Regions from separate parts of the Paenibacillus sp. P4_A7 genome, predicted to be linked through region 1. Evidence: riboswitches for the same ligand, from Rfam matches in the RefSeq annotation. Region 1 holds a riboswitch; each other region holds the start of a gene.

What was found. Region 1 has a riboswitch for cyclic di-AMP ahead of AC1DWN_RS03265 (hypothetical protein). Riboswitches for the same ligand answer to the same signal wherever they lie in the genome.
Region 2: linked by a shared signal. The riboswitch ahead of AC1DWN_RS13585 (C40 family peptidase) and the one ahead of AC1DWN_RS03265 (hypothetical protein) in region 1 are both predicted to bind cyclic di-AMP.
Region 3: linked by a shared signal. The riboswitch ahead of AC1DWN_RS16425 (hypothetical protein) and the one ahead of AC1DWN_RS03265 (hypothetical protein) in region 1 are both predicted to bind cyclic di-AMP.

The regions. Positions count from the first base shown of each region.
Region 1 is NZ_JBFUHJ010000011.1:26,695-29,969, forward strand. Features, by position in the region: gene AC1DWN_RS03255 (amino acid ABC transporter ATP-binding protein) at 1-180, shown strand, start outside; gene AC1DWN_RS03260 (hypothetical protein) at 276-734, opposite strand; cyclic di-AMP (ydaO/yuaA leader) riboswitch at 853-1,028, opposite strand; cyclic di-AMP (ydaO/yuaA leader) riboswitch at 1,488-1,685, shown strand; cyclic di-AMP (ydaO/yuaA leader) riboswitch at 1,819-2,009, shown strand; gene AC1DWN_RS03265 (hypothetical protein) at 2,131-2,538, shown strand; gene AC1DWN_RS03270 (potassium-transporting ATPase subunit F) at 2,684-2,761, shown strand; gene kdpA (potassium-transporting ATPase subunit KdpA) at 2,801-3,275, shown strand, end outside.
Region 2 is NZ_JBFUHJ010000085.1:11,328-14,602, reverse strand. Features, by position in the region: gene AC1DWN_RS13595 (M1 family metallopeptidase) at 1-240, shown strand, start outside; gene AC1DWN_RS13590 (hypothetical protein) at 268-1,077, shown strand; cyclic di-AMP (ydaO/yuaA leader) riboswitch at 1,428-1,578, shown strand; gene AC1DWN_RS13585 (C40 family peptidase) at 1,582-2,058, shown strand; gene AC1DWN_RS13580 (cryptochrome/photolyase family protein) at 2,221-3,275, shown strand, end outside.
Region 3 is NZ_JBFUHJ010000124.1:10,045-13,319, forward strand. Features, by position in the region: gene AC1DWN_RS16410 (GTP cyclohydrolase II) at 1-413, opposite strand, end outside; gene AC1DWN_RS16415 (DODA-type extradiol aromatic ring-opening family dioxygenase) at 444-1,211, opposite strand; gene AC1DWN_RS16420 (winged helix-turn-helix transcriptional regulator) at 1,357-1,680, shown strand; cyclic di-AMP (ydaO/yuaA leader) riboswitch at 1,775-1,938, shown strand; gene AC1DWN_RS16425 (hypothetical protein) at 1,944-2,369, shown strand; partial or broken gene metE (5-methyltetrahydropteroyltriglutamate--homocysteine S-methyltransferase) at 2,566-3,275, opposite strand, start outside.

The DNA.
Region 1 (3,275 bases):
CTCGCGGACAGCGGGATGACCATGCTCATCGTAACCCATGAGATGAAGTTCGCAAGAGAGGCAGCAGACACGATCTACTTCCTCGACGATGGCAAGCTCGTCGAACGCGCGAAGCCGGAGCAATTCTTCACTAATCCGGAGAGCGAACGTGCAAAGCGATTTCTAGAGCAGGTTCTATAAGAAAGCTTATGAAACAGCTATAAAGGAATAAAGACGCAAGAAGGGCCGACACCAAGTAGACAACCTGCTTGGTGTCGGCCCTTCTTTTCTATTGCTTAAAAAGCATAATAGGATTGAGATAGATCAATCAAATAGGAACGATCCAACATCTCATCATCCGAAATCGGTTCCTGAAATAGAGTTCTCGTGTACAGCTTGTCCGCTAAGTCTGAAAGAGCAGATTTGACAAGATCCGTTCTATCCTGCCCCCACGCCTCTGCATGAGATTGAGCAAACATAAGCGCGTCGGGTACCGAGAGGCCTTTGAGATGGTTGAAAACGGACGCCCACTGGACCAAATCCGCATTTCTCTTCTCACATGGAAGTATATATTCACTCCAGCCATTAATGCTGCCGCTTGCGATTTTGAGTATACCGCAATTGCATCCACTGGTGATTTCGGGCATCTGCTTCTCAAGGAGCTTGCAATCAAACCGATAAATCTCCATTAAGCCAACCCTACAGTTCTTCAAGTAGTCGCTATGTACAACCGGCAGAGGTTTAGTGATATTCAATACTACCACTCTTCTTTCTTCATAAGTTTAATAGAAGATAGCACACTAAAAAGCCCGTGAGCAGAGAAATCTGRACACGGGCTTCTTTCGCATCATCATGCGAAGAAAGTACGGGTAACGGTTCTCTCACAATACGCTTACGAGGTTAGCTGACGGATTCGGGCTTGCGAGCGCCCTACCTGCGACATGCTTTCAGCATGCCTTACAGGATTCACCCCATGAGGGATTCTAGCTTACGAATACCTTCGTTTGGATCCCCCGCATCCCTATTCGGGATTTATGCGTTTTGGATAAGCAGCAGATGCCCATCCTTATTTGAATCAGTATGGTATTGAACTGAATATTACTCCGGCGGTATAAAAATGTAAACCCCAATTTGAGCATTCCTTGGTTATAATTCCACCAATTTAGTCGATGAAAGCGCATCAATCTACATCATGCCTTTATTATCTGCCATATTGCTTCTTCAAGCTGACTATTTTGCAATAAGCAAGAGATACCGAGATAATACTAGCTACACGGAGTATATAGGGGGTGTGATGGTTATAAGATCCCTCTAAGTGCCGTTTATTGTAAAATTTGAATCATAGTTATTCTTTACAGAAATTTTTGTCAGGCGTATGATTCATCTCAGGATTCATACAACGTTTCCTTCTTAGAACGCTTAATTTTCACAAGCGTAAACGGCTGTCGCCGTCTTCTACGGCAAAAGCTTTCGTTTCGCGGTGATAGATAAGTACGTTTATAAGTGAATACTTATAAATCCTTATCTATAAAGAAAAACGGGGGAACCACATGAAAGTGTTGCACGGACGGTGTGAGAGCTGTTCTGGTGTGATGCTTGGGGTGAATCCCGGTCACAGGAATGCAGTTCATTCCTGAGGACTGGGTAGGGCGACTCTCACCGCCCGAATCCGTCAGCTAACCTCGTAAGCGTGGTATAGGCAGCATCTATAAATGAGGATTCATTCATTTGATAAGTGTTGTTTTGGAGAGAGAGGATGATGAAGCTTGTAATCGGAAGCTACGACCACAGGGCGTAAAGGCTGTGGTTTTTTAAAATATAGAAAATATGTTTCACCATGCATCTTTATCGCTGAATCCTTGAACAAAGGAACGGGGGAACCAACAGCAGCCGTGATCATCGAAGTCCGAGCGGGACAACGTATCCGGCGCATGGGGTGAATCTTATGTGCAAGCTACTTGTACATAGGTAGGGCGACTCTCACGCCCGAATCCGACAGCTAACCTCGCAAGCGTATCGAGAGAGGCAACGACTATCGTGCGAAAGTCACGGATTTATTTCCTGTGCCTTCAGAAGCCGCGAGAAGAGTTCCTCTTCTAGCAGGCTTCTTTTTTGTTGTCTTCTCTTCAACTAACCAGGAGGAGAATCGAAATGATAGAACCAGAATACATCCTTGTATCTGCACCGAACCATACAGGCGAAGGCTTCATTCGTCACCTAATCGCTCAAGGATTTCCTGTCGCCGCAATCGTGAACAACTCCGAAGAAAAGCGAAGAATGGAATTGCTTGGAGTGAAGCGGATTCTGATGGTAGATACGAAAGATATAAACACTTGGACTGTGCCCGATTTCTCTGTAGGGAAAGTGTTCCTATTCGAAAGAAGCTTTACCCTATGCTGCCGATATATTCAGCTCTGCAGGAAATGGACGTCTAAACCGATTTACGTCATTACACACACGAATAACCCTCGTATGATTTATAAAGCTGTGGGGGCCAATTATATCATCTATACCACGAGCAGCGAGGTATCGTTTCTTGGCAGAATGCTAATGGAATGATGGAATTCAATAATCGAAAATACGGGGAGTGAACGTACATGTTGGATGTGTACATGGTATTGATTCTAGCCGCGACCTTTGGGTTATTTTCCGCATTTTTATTTTGGTGCGAACGCGTTATTCAGGATTCGGGAGGCGAACGAAAATGATCATCGTCTACATTTTTACGGTGCTTATCTTTGTATATTTGGGTTACGCCTTAATTAACCCAGAGAAATTTTAACTTTTTTCAACAAAGCTCTCTGAGGAGGATATGTAAAACATGGGCATTTTTCAAATTGCTATCGTTATTATCATATTGGTGCTGCTCGTTAAACCTTTGGGCACCTATTTGTTTCACGTATTCTCAAACGAAGAAAACCGGACGGATAAATGGTTCTCTTTTGCAGAACGCCCTATTTATTGGCTGCTCGGTTTAAAAGATCGCAAGGGAATGACTTGGAAAGTTTATGCACTTAGCTTCATTATTACGAACATTGCACTCGTCGCCTTCGGTTATTTTATATTACGGATGCAGAAGTTTCTGCCCTTTAACCCGAATGGTATCGACAACATGGAACAGACGCTATCATTCAATACCATTATTAGCTTTATGACGAATACAAATCTTCAGCATTACAGCGGAGAAACCGGCTTGTCCTACTTCTCGCAAATGGCTGTTATTACGATGCTGATGTTCACCTCCGCCGCTACAGGCTTGTGTGTAGCCATTGCATTCGTAAGAGCCATTACGAGCA
Region 2 (3,275 bases), on a different contig from region 1:
TTCAAAGACGGCATGACCGTAACAAAGCAATGGAATGCAGACAGCTCTCATATTCAATATAAGCAGGTTCACACTGCTCCACTTGTATGGGCCGTCGTCGATCCAGAACACAGAAATGTACTAGACAACAAGCTGATCAACAACTATATGCAAGCGCAGTTGCCTGATGAAACACGCACAAGGTGGAGCCTCGGCGTTTCGAAATTGATTGAAGGGCTGCTTGGGTCATTCAGCTGGTAAGTATATGGGTTCAAGGAGCGATAAAAGATGAAGATATATATGAAGCAAGGCTGGTCCCTGGCAGTCAAACATTTTTATCTCGTGATCTTACTTTTTCTGTATCAATTGCTTTGGGGGTTCTTTCTGTACCGTTTTATTGATTCTGTCGTAGCGCCGCTATTACGACGTTTCCCCAGCGCTTCTCCATCTGATAACGCCGTTCAGCTGTTCATGACAGAAGCCCAGTTTCAGCTAATCAAAACGGATCTGGTGTCTCCCTACTTATGGATGCTTGGTGGACTGTTCGCCATTCGGATGCTGCTGACACCTTTGTTCAATGCCGGACTATTCTATTCTCTGCACCAAGCCAGAAGTAACGGCAGCACCCGTTTCCTTGAAGGCATTAAGAAGGCCTGGAAGCCCGTTCTGCTCTTATACTGGGTGGAAACTGTACTTACGTTAGCTCCTGCTTGGTGGCTGCTGCCACGCGCCTTCGGTTCCTTTTTGCATAGCGGCTCGGTACCCAATCTACTACAAACGATGCTTCCTAGTACCGTAATATGGATTCTATGGGCAACAGTGCTTCATCTGCTTTTTCTAGCGATGCAATTCGGTGCTGTATCAGGCGAGGGCGTGTTCCGCTACTTATGGCATTCCATCAAAAACTTCCTTACCTATGCTTCCATCTCGTTGATCATGTGGGCTATCGGTGCAGGAATTGGACTCGTCGTTACAAGTCTATCGCTAATCTGGGCCGGACTGTTCGCACTCATCCTACATCAAGGCTATAACCTAGTACGCACGCTTATGAAGGTATGGACGATCGCAACGCAGTACGATTCCTTGCAAATGAAATAACTAGTTATTAGAGCCTCCCTTTCTGCGCTGCAGCGTAGGTTGAGAGGCTTTTTAGTATGAAAATTTTCTAATCTTTCAATGTAAAACCGCGTAGAATCGTGCTTTCTAGCTATTTCAACTTGTCCATGCAGCAAAGGAGCTACCGGTCTATTCGGTATATTTTAAGGAGTGTATACATAATTAATGAAATTGAGTTATTCCTTTTTAGTTAGAAAGAACTACTCAAAGATGTTTATATTACATGAAAAATGTTTAAACGAACCTTTTAGTCAGAAAGTTCCATGAGAATTATTAGAAATTAACAGTAAAGGCAGGAGATCAATGAAAATAATCGAATAATTCTTCAAAGCAATACAAACCTGCCAAATTCCCTAACGGGAAACGGGGGAACCACTTTGGGTGAATTGATTCCGACGTCTGACTCGTTCAGCGCCTGAGGAATCATAGGGAACCTTCAACCGAACCCCACAGCTAACCTCGTCGGCACTGGAAGGAGCTTTACAATTGAAGAAGATTAGCGCATTACTTTTAGGTTTAGTACTCATCCTTACTTTTCAAGCGGGAAGCGTTTTCGCAGACTCCAAACTAGACGGATATATCAATGATGTTATTGGTAGCCCGTACAAAGGTGGAGGAAATACGTCGAAAGGCTTCGATTGTTCCGGTTTTACTACCTATGTGTTCGATAAAATGGGCGTGGATCTTCCCCGTACATCTACATCCCAAGGTAAGTCAGGCAAGAAGGTCGCTAAAGCAGACCTAATTGCGGGAGATCTCGTGTTCTTCGACACGTCTGGCGGCAATAATGGCGCTATATCCCATGTTGGCATTTATATTGGAGATGGTAAGTTTGCACACGCCTCCACATCCAGAGGGGTAGTAACAGACAAACTTGACTCCTCTTATTATGAGAAACGTTTCGTGACAGCACGTCGTGTGATGTCAATGGACACTTTCGAGAAATTTGCTGACGAACAATAAAGTAGAGTAAGCACCCTTCTACCTAGGATGCTACAGTAAGTTCTTACAGCCAAGCCGCAGTAGTTTGTCCTTGTCGACAAACCACATGCGGCTTTGTTGTTTCTATTTCACTGATGAGTGGGATAAGCTTATAACCTGCTGCTTTGAAGGGAGCTATATCCGATGTATTTATTTATTCATCGCAAGGACTTGCGCGTTTCCGATCTCCGCGCATTTGATTATTTACGCACTAAGAATACAATGGGCATCCATTTACTTATATTAGATCCGATTTTAACAGGTGAAGGTCAGCTCACAAGCCATAGTGGACGTAATTTCATTGGCCAAGCAGCCTCCTTATTGCATAGCTACTCCGAAGCTCAGAAAGAATTGCATGTTTTATACGGCGATCCAGTAGAGATCGTAGAGGCGCTGCTGCAACAGCATTCCATTGATGAGATTATCGTGCATGCAGACTATACCCCCTACTCCCGCAGCCGCGATGAGAGGCTGCAGCAAGCCGCGTTTAAGCTAGGCAGTCGCTGGTTGTCTATTGAGGATGCGTCGCTTGCTGATTTAGAGAGCTTTCAAGCTTTTGCTAGACGCTCTGAACCCTACAAAGTATTTACGCCATTCTACCGAATGTGGAGCAGCTACATGCTGCAAAGTTATACCCCTATGGGCACAGCAACCATTCACGACCTTACTACGTTATGTGAAATAAGTGGAAGTATCTCATCCCGCTTCTCCTTGCCTAATCATGCCTCTTGTGCGCTTGGTGAGTCGACGGCCGGATATGGCCCCGCTAAATCCACTGGCAAGCTGGATCGATTTGTTCGAGAACGATTAGCCATCTATGCGAATAGCCGTGATGCTTACGCTGAAGAGCAATCGAGCGGTCTCTCTCGTTTCTTGAATACGGGAGCTATTTCAGCACGTCAAGCCTATGAGACCACGCTTGGATTGCCAGGCGCGGACGCATGGCTTAGGCAGCTGGCATGGCGTGACTTTTATTTATATCAAGCTAAGTATCATGACCAGTTTTTCCGTTATGAGCATCTATTTGATTTTTCTGCTCTATCGAGCGACAGCTTCCATGCATGGGCTGCCGGTGCGACCGGCATACCTATTATCGATGCCGCAATGACTCAGCTTAACCGGACGGGCGAGCTCCCGAATCGACTGCGGATGGTAACTGCGATGTTTTTGACCAAAAACCTGCTATGTCCTTTTACACT
Region 3 (3,275 bases), on a different contig from region 1:
TCGTGGTTAGCTAGATAGAATAGTGCTCCCGTACCGTGTGCCGTAATCATTCGCATAGACTGCTTCAATTGAAAGCCACAATCACAGCGTTCACTCCCAAAAATATCCCCCGTATGACATATACTATGCATCCGAATCAGCGCATCTGCATGATTCTCAAAATCACCATACACTAGCACACTCGATTGCTGCATATCAGCATAGGAGAAATGATTTAAATCTTCAATAAGCTCCTCGACCGATTGCTCTTCGCCCGCTTCCTTGCGAAGCCAGCTATACCAGTGGAACGTTTTCGTCTCACCGTCTACATCAACAGGTAAATTAATAGGTCCGACAACATAGATATCGCCCTGACCGTTTTCTATTCTTTTTATTTTATCCTTCAATATTGCAGAAATATTTGAATTAATCAAGCTGTTCACCTACTTTAGTTGAATGGAATATTAAAATTGCAGTGATAAATAACTAAGTGTACCAAACTCATAGCTGCGATAAATGACTTTGGGCGCTGTTGCAGCATTGCCGCTGCCCATTGCTATATATAAAGGTACGAAATGTTCAGCACGAGGTACTGCCATTTTAGCATGCGGCGCAAGTTTTTCATATTGAAAAAGGGATTTTAAATCCTGAATGCTCATTTTATCAATTAACCATTGATCAAACTCAAGTGCCCAGCTTTCCGCTTCCTTCTGTCCCCAATTTACTGCTCGTAGATTGTGTACCGTAACGCCGCTTCCGATCAGCAAAATATTCATTGCGCTTAAACTTCGCAGTGCTTCACCAATTCGATACTGTTCCTCCGCAGGTCGGAATGGGTTTACAGATACTTGAACAACAGGAACATCTGCCATCGGAAACATATGCTTCAGCATCGTCCATGAGCCATGATCAAGTCCGCGCTCTGTGTCAAATGCTGTCTCTATGCCCTTATCGTTCAAGAGCTTCCCTACTAGAGCAGCGATTCTTGTGGATCCTTTTGCCGGATATTTCTGCTTGTAAAGCTCATCTGGAAATCCATAAAAATCATATATCGTTTCATATTCATCGTCCTTCGATGAAATGGTTATCTCTTCTGTTTCCCAATGCGCTGTAAAAATTACGATTGCACTCGGCTGCAGCTTAGCCCCCGTTTGCTGAAGAAATTGACTATATTCATTTTGTTCAATGGCTAGCATAGGTGAGCCATGTGCCAAAAATAATGGATTCATAATTGATGCCCCCTRATGTTACTTACTATTTGTAACTAATTATACTTTCATCACTAAACGTAGTCAAGTTATTAACAATACTGAGGTTTGCTTGTATAAATAAGTTATTGAAGTTATAATTAGAAGGAATTAAAAAGAGGTGATATGCATGGAACAGCCAACCCTTTGTCCCCGTTTCCAGAAGGGAATGGACTTGATTAGCAAACGTTGGACCGGCCTAATCATAAATCAACTATTAGCTGGGCCGCAGCGCTTCTGTGCTGTTCAGTCCGCATTACCGATTAGCGGCAGACTATTGTCTGAACGCTTCAAGGAACTGGAAATTGAAGGGATAATTGACCGTCAGGTCTATCCAGAAATACCTGTTCTCATTGAATATTCGTTAACCGAGAAAGGCCGAGCGCTTGAGCCGATTATTCGCGAAATTCAAGCTTGGTCTCAGGATTGGATAGCGCCTTCAGATAAAGCTTGATACGATCTCAAGCCATTAAACAGACCAATCCGTCTTCGGTTTGGTCTGTTTAATGGTTTACAAACGGTGTAAAGCGATTTAAAATATAAGAACAAACCAAAAAACGCTGAATTTTTCGATTGAAAAAACGGGGGAACCAACGCGAACTTGTAGTTTTTACATTCGCAAGGGGTGAATCCGGGGATTTGTAACCCTGGTAGGGCATTCTCTCTAGCCCGAATCCGACAGCTAACCTCGTAAGCGGAAAGAGGAGAGGTTTATTTATGTTTTGTCAATCTTCTAACCAAGTACCCTTTTTTGCTGAACAGTCCCCTTCTTTATCGGTCTCTCGAATTGAGTTGTTCGTAATCCCCGCTCTCGCAATCGATTCCGCAGGCTTTCGCGTGTGTCTTCGAGTAACAAGCAACCAGGGTTATGGTTGGAGTGAGCTCTTTGTAAATGACAACGAGGATATGTTCGACTTGGATCGCTGTAGTGATCTGCTTGTTTCCTTCATTGGCAGTATCGTTCTTTCTACTTTGAACGATTACCATTATGACAAGACTAATCAAGACGGTCGCATATTTAACTGTTTTACAGATGCGGTCAATCACATTGCTGCTCTAACTGCCGATTCAGCTCAAATCGTTAATGAGTCCGAAGAATTTGTGTTAAGACAACGGGCTATCCATTATGTATCGTTGAATTAACTGAAAATTTCGTCAAAAAGGCCACTCAGGTCCTTTGGTTCATAATGAACCAAAGTCGGCCCGAGTGGTTTTTTGATGGCATTTTACAAGAAGATAGCTGTTAGCTATCTCCTTAATCGCAGAAACAATCGTTTCTCTGAGCTATATAAATACTTATAAAAATGAAAACTTAAAAATAATTATCTATTGATAAATTTCACAGTGAAACTTGAACAGCACTCTCTCTTACTTGGTAAGTCGCCAGCATCATGTTGCGAAGCGATGCAACGGTCTCTTCCATGCCGCGTGTTTTCAAGCCGCAGTCTGGATTGATCCAGAAGAGGGTAGGATCGAGCACCTTAAGCGCACGGTTGATCATGCTGACCATCTCCTCAACGGACGGTACACGAGGGCTATGAATGTCATATACACCTAGACCAATACCTTGGTCGTACGTATTCTCCTCAAAGCTGTGAATTAGTTCACCATGGCTGCGAGATGTCTCAATGGATATAACGTCTGCATCAAGCGCTAGAATCGAGTCAATAATGTCATGGAATTCACAATAGCACATATGCGTATGAATTTGTGTCGTGTCACGAACATCTGCTGTTGACAGGCGAAATGCATGTACTCCCCATTTCAAGTAAGCATCCCACTCACTCCGTTTAAGCGGTAGTCCTTCACGCAAAGCAGGCTCATCGACTTGAATCATTTCAATACCCGCTGCTTCAAGCGCCTTTACTTCCTCAGACAGAGCCAGTGCAATTTGGTAAGCTACTTGTTCTCGTGTAATGTCGTTTCGTGGGAATGACCAGTTCAAAATCGTAATAGGTCCAGTCAGCATTCCTTTTACAGGCCTGTTTGTTAGTGATTGTGCATATACACTTTCCGTTACAGTCATTGGCTCTTTGAATATAACATCTC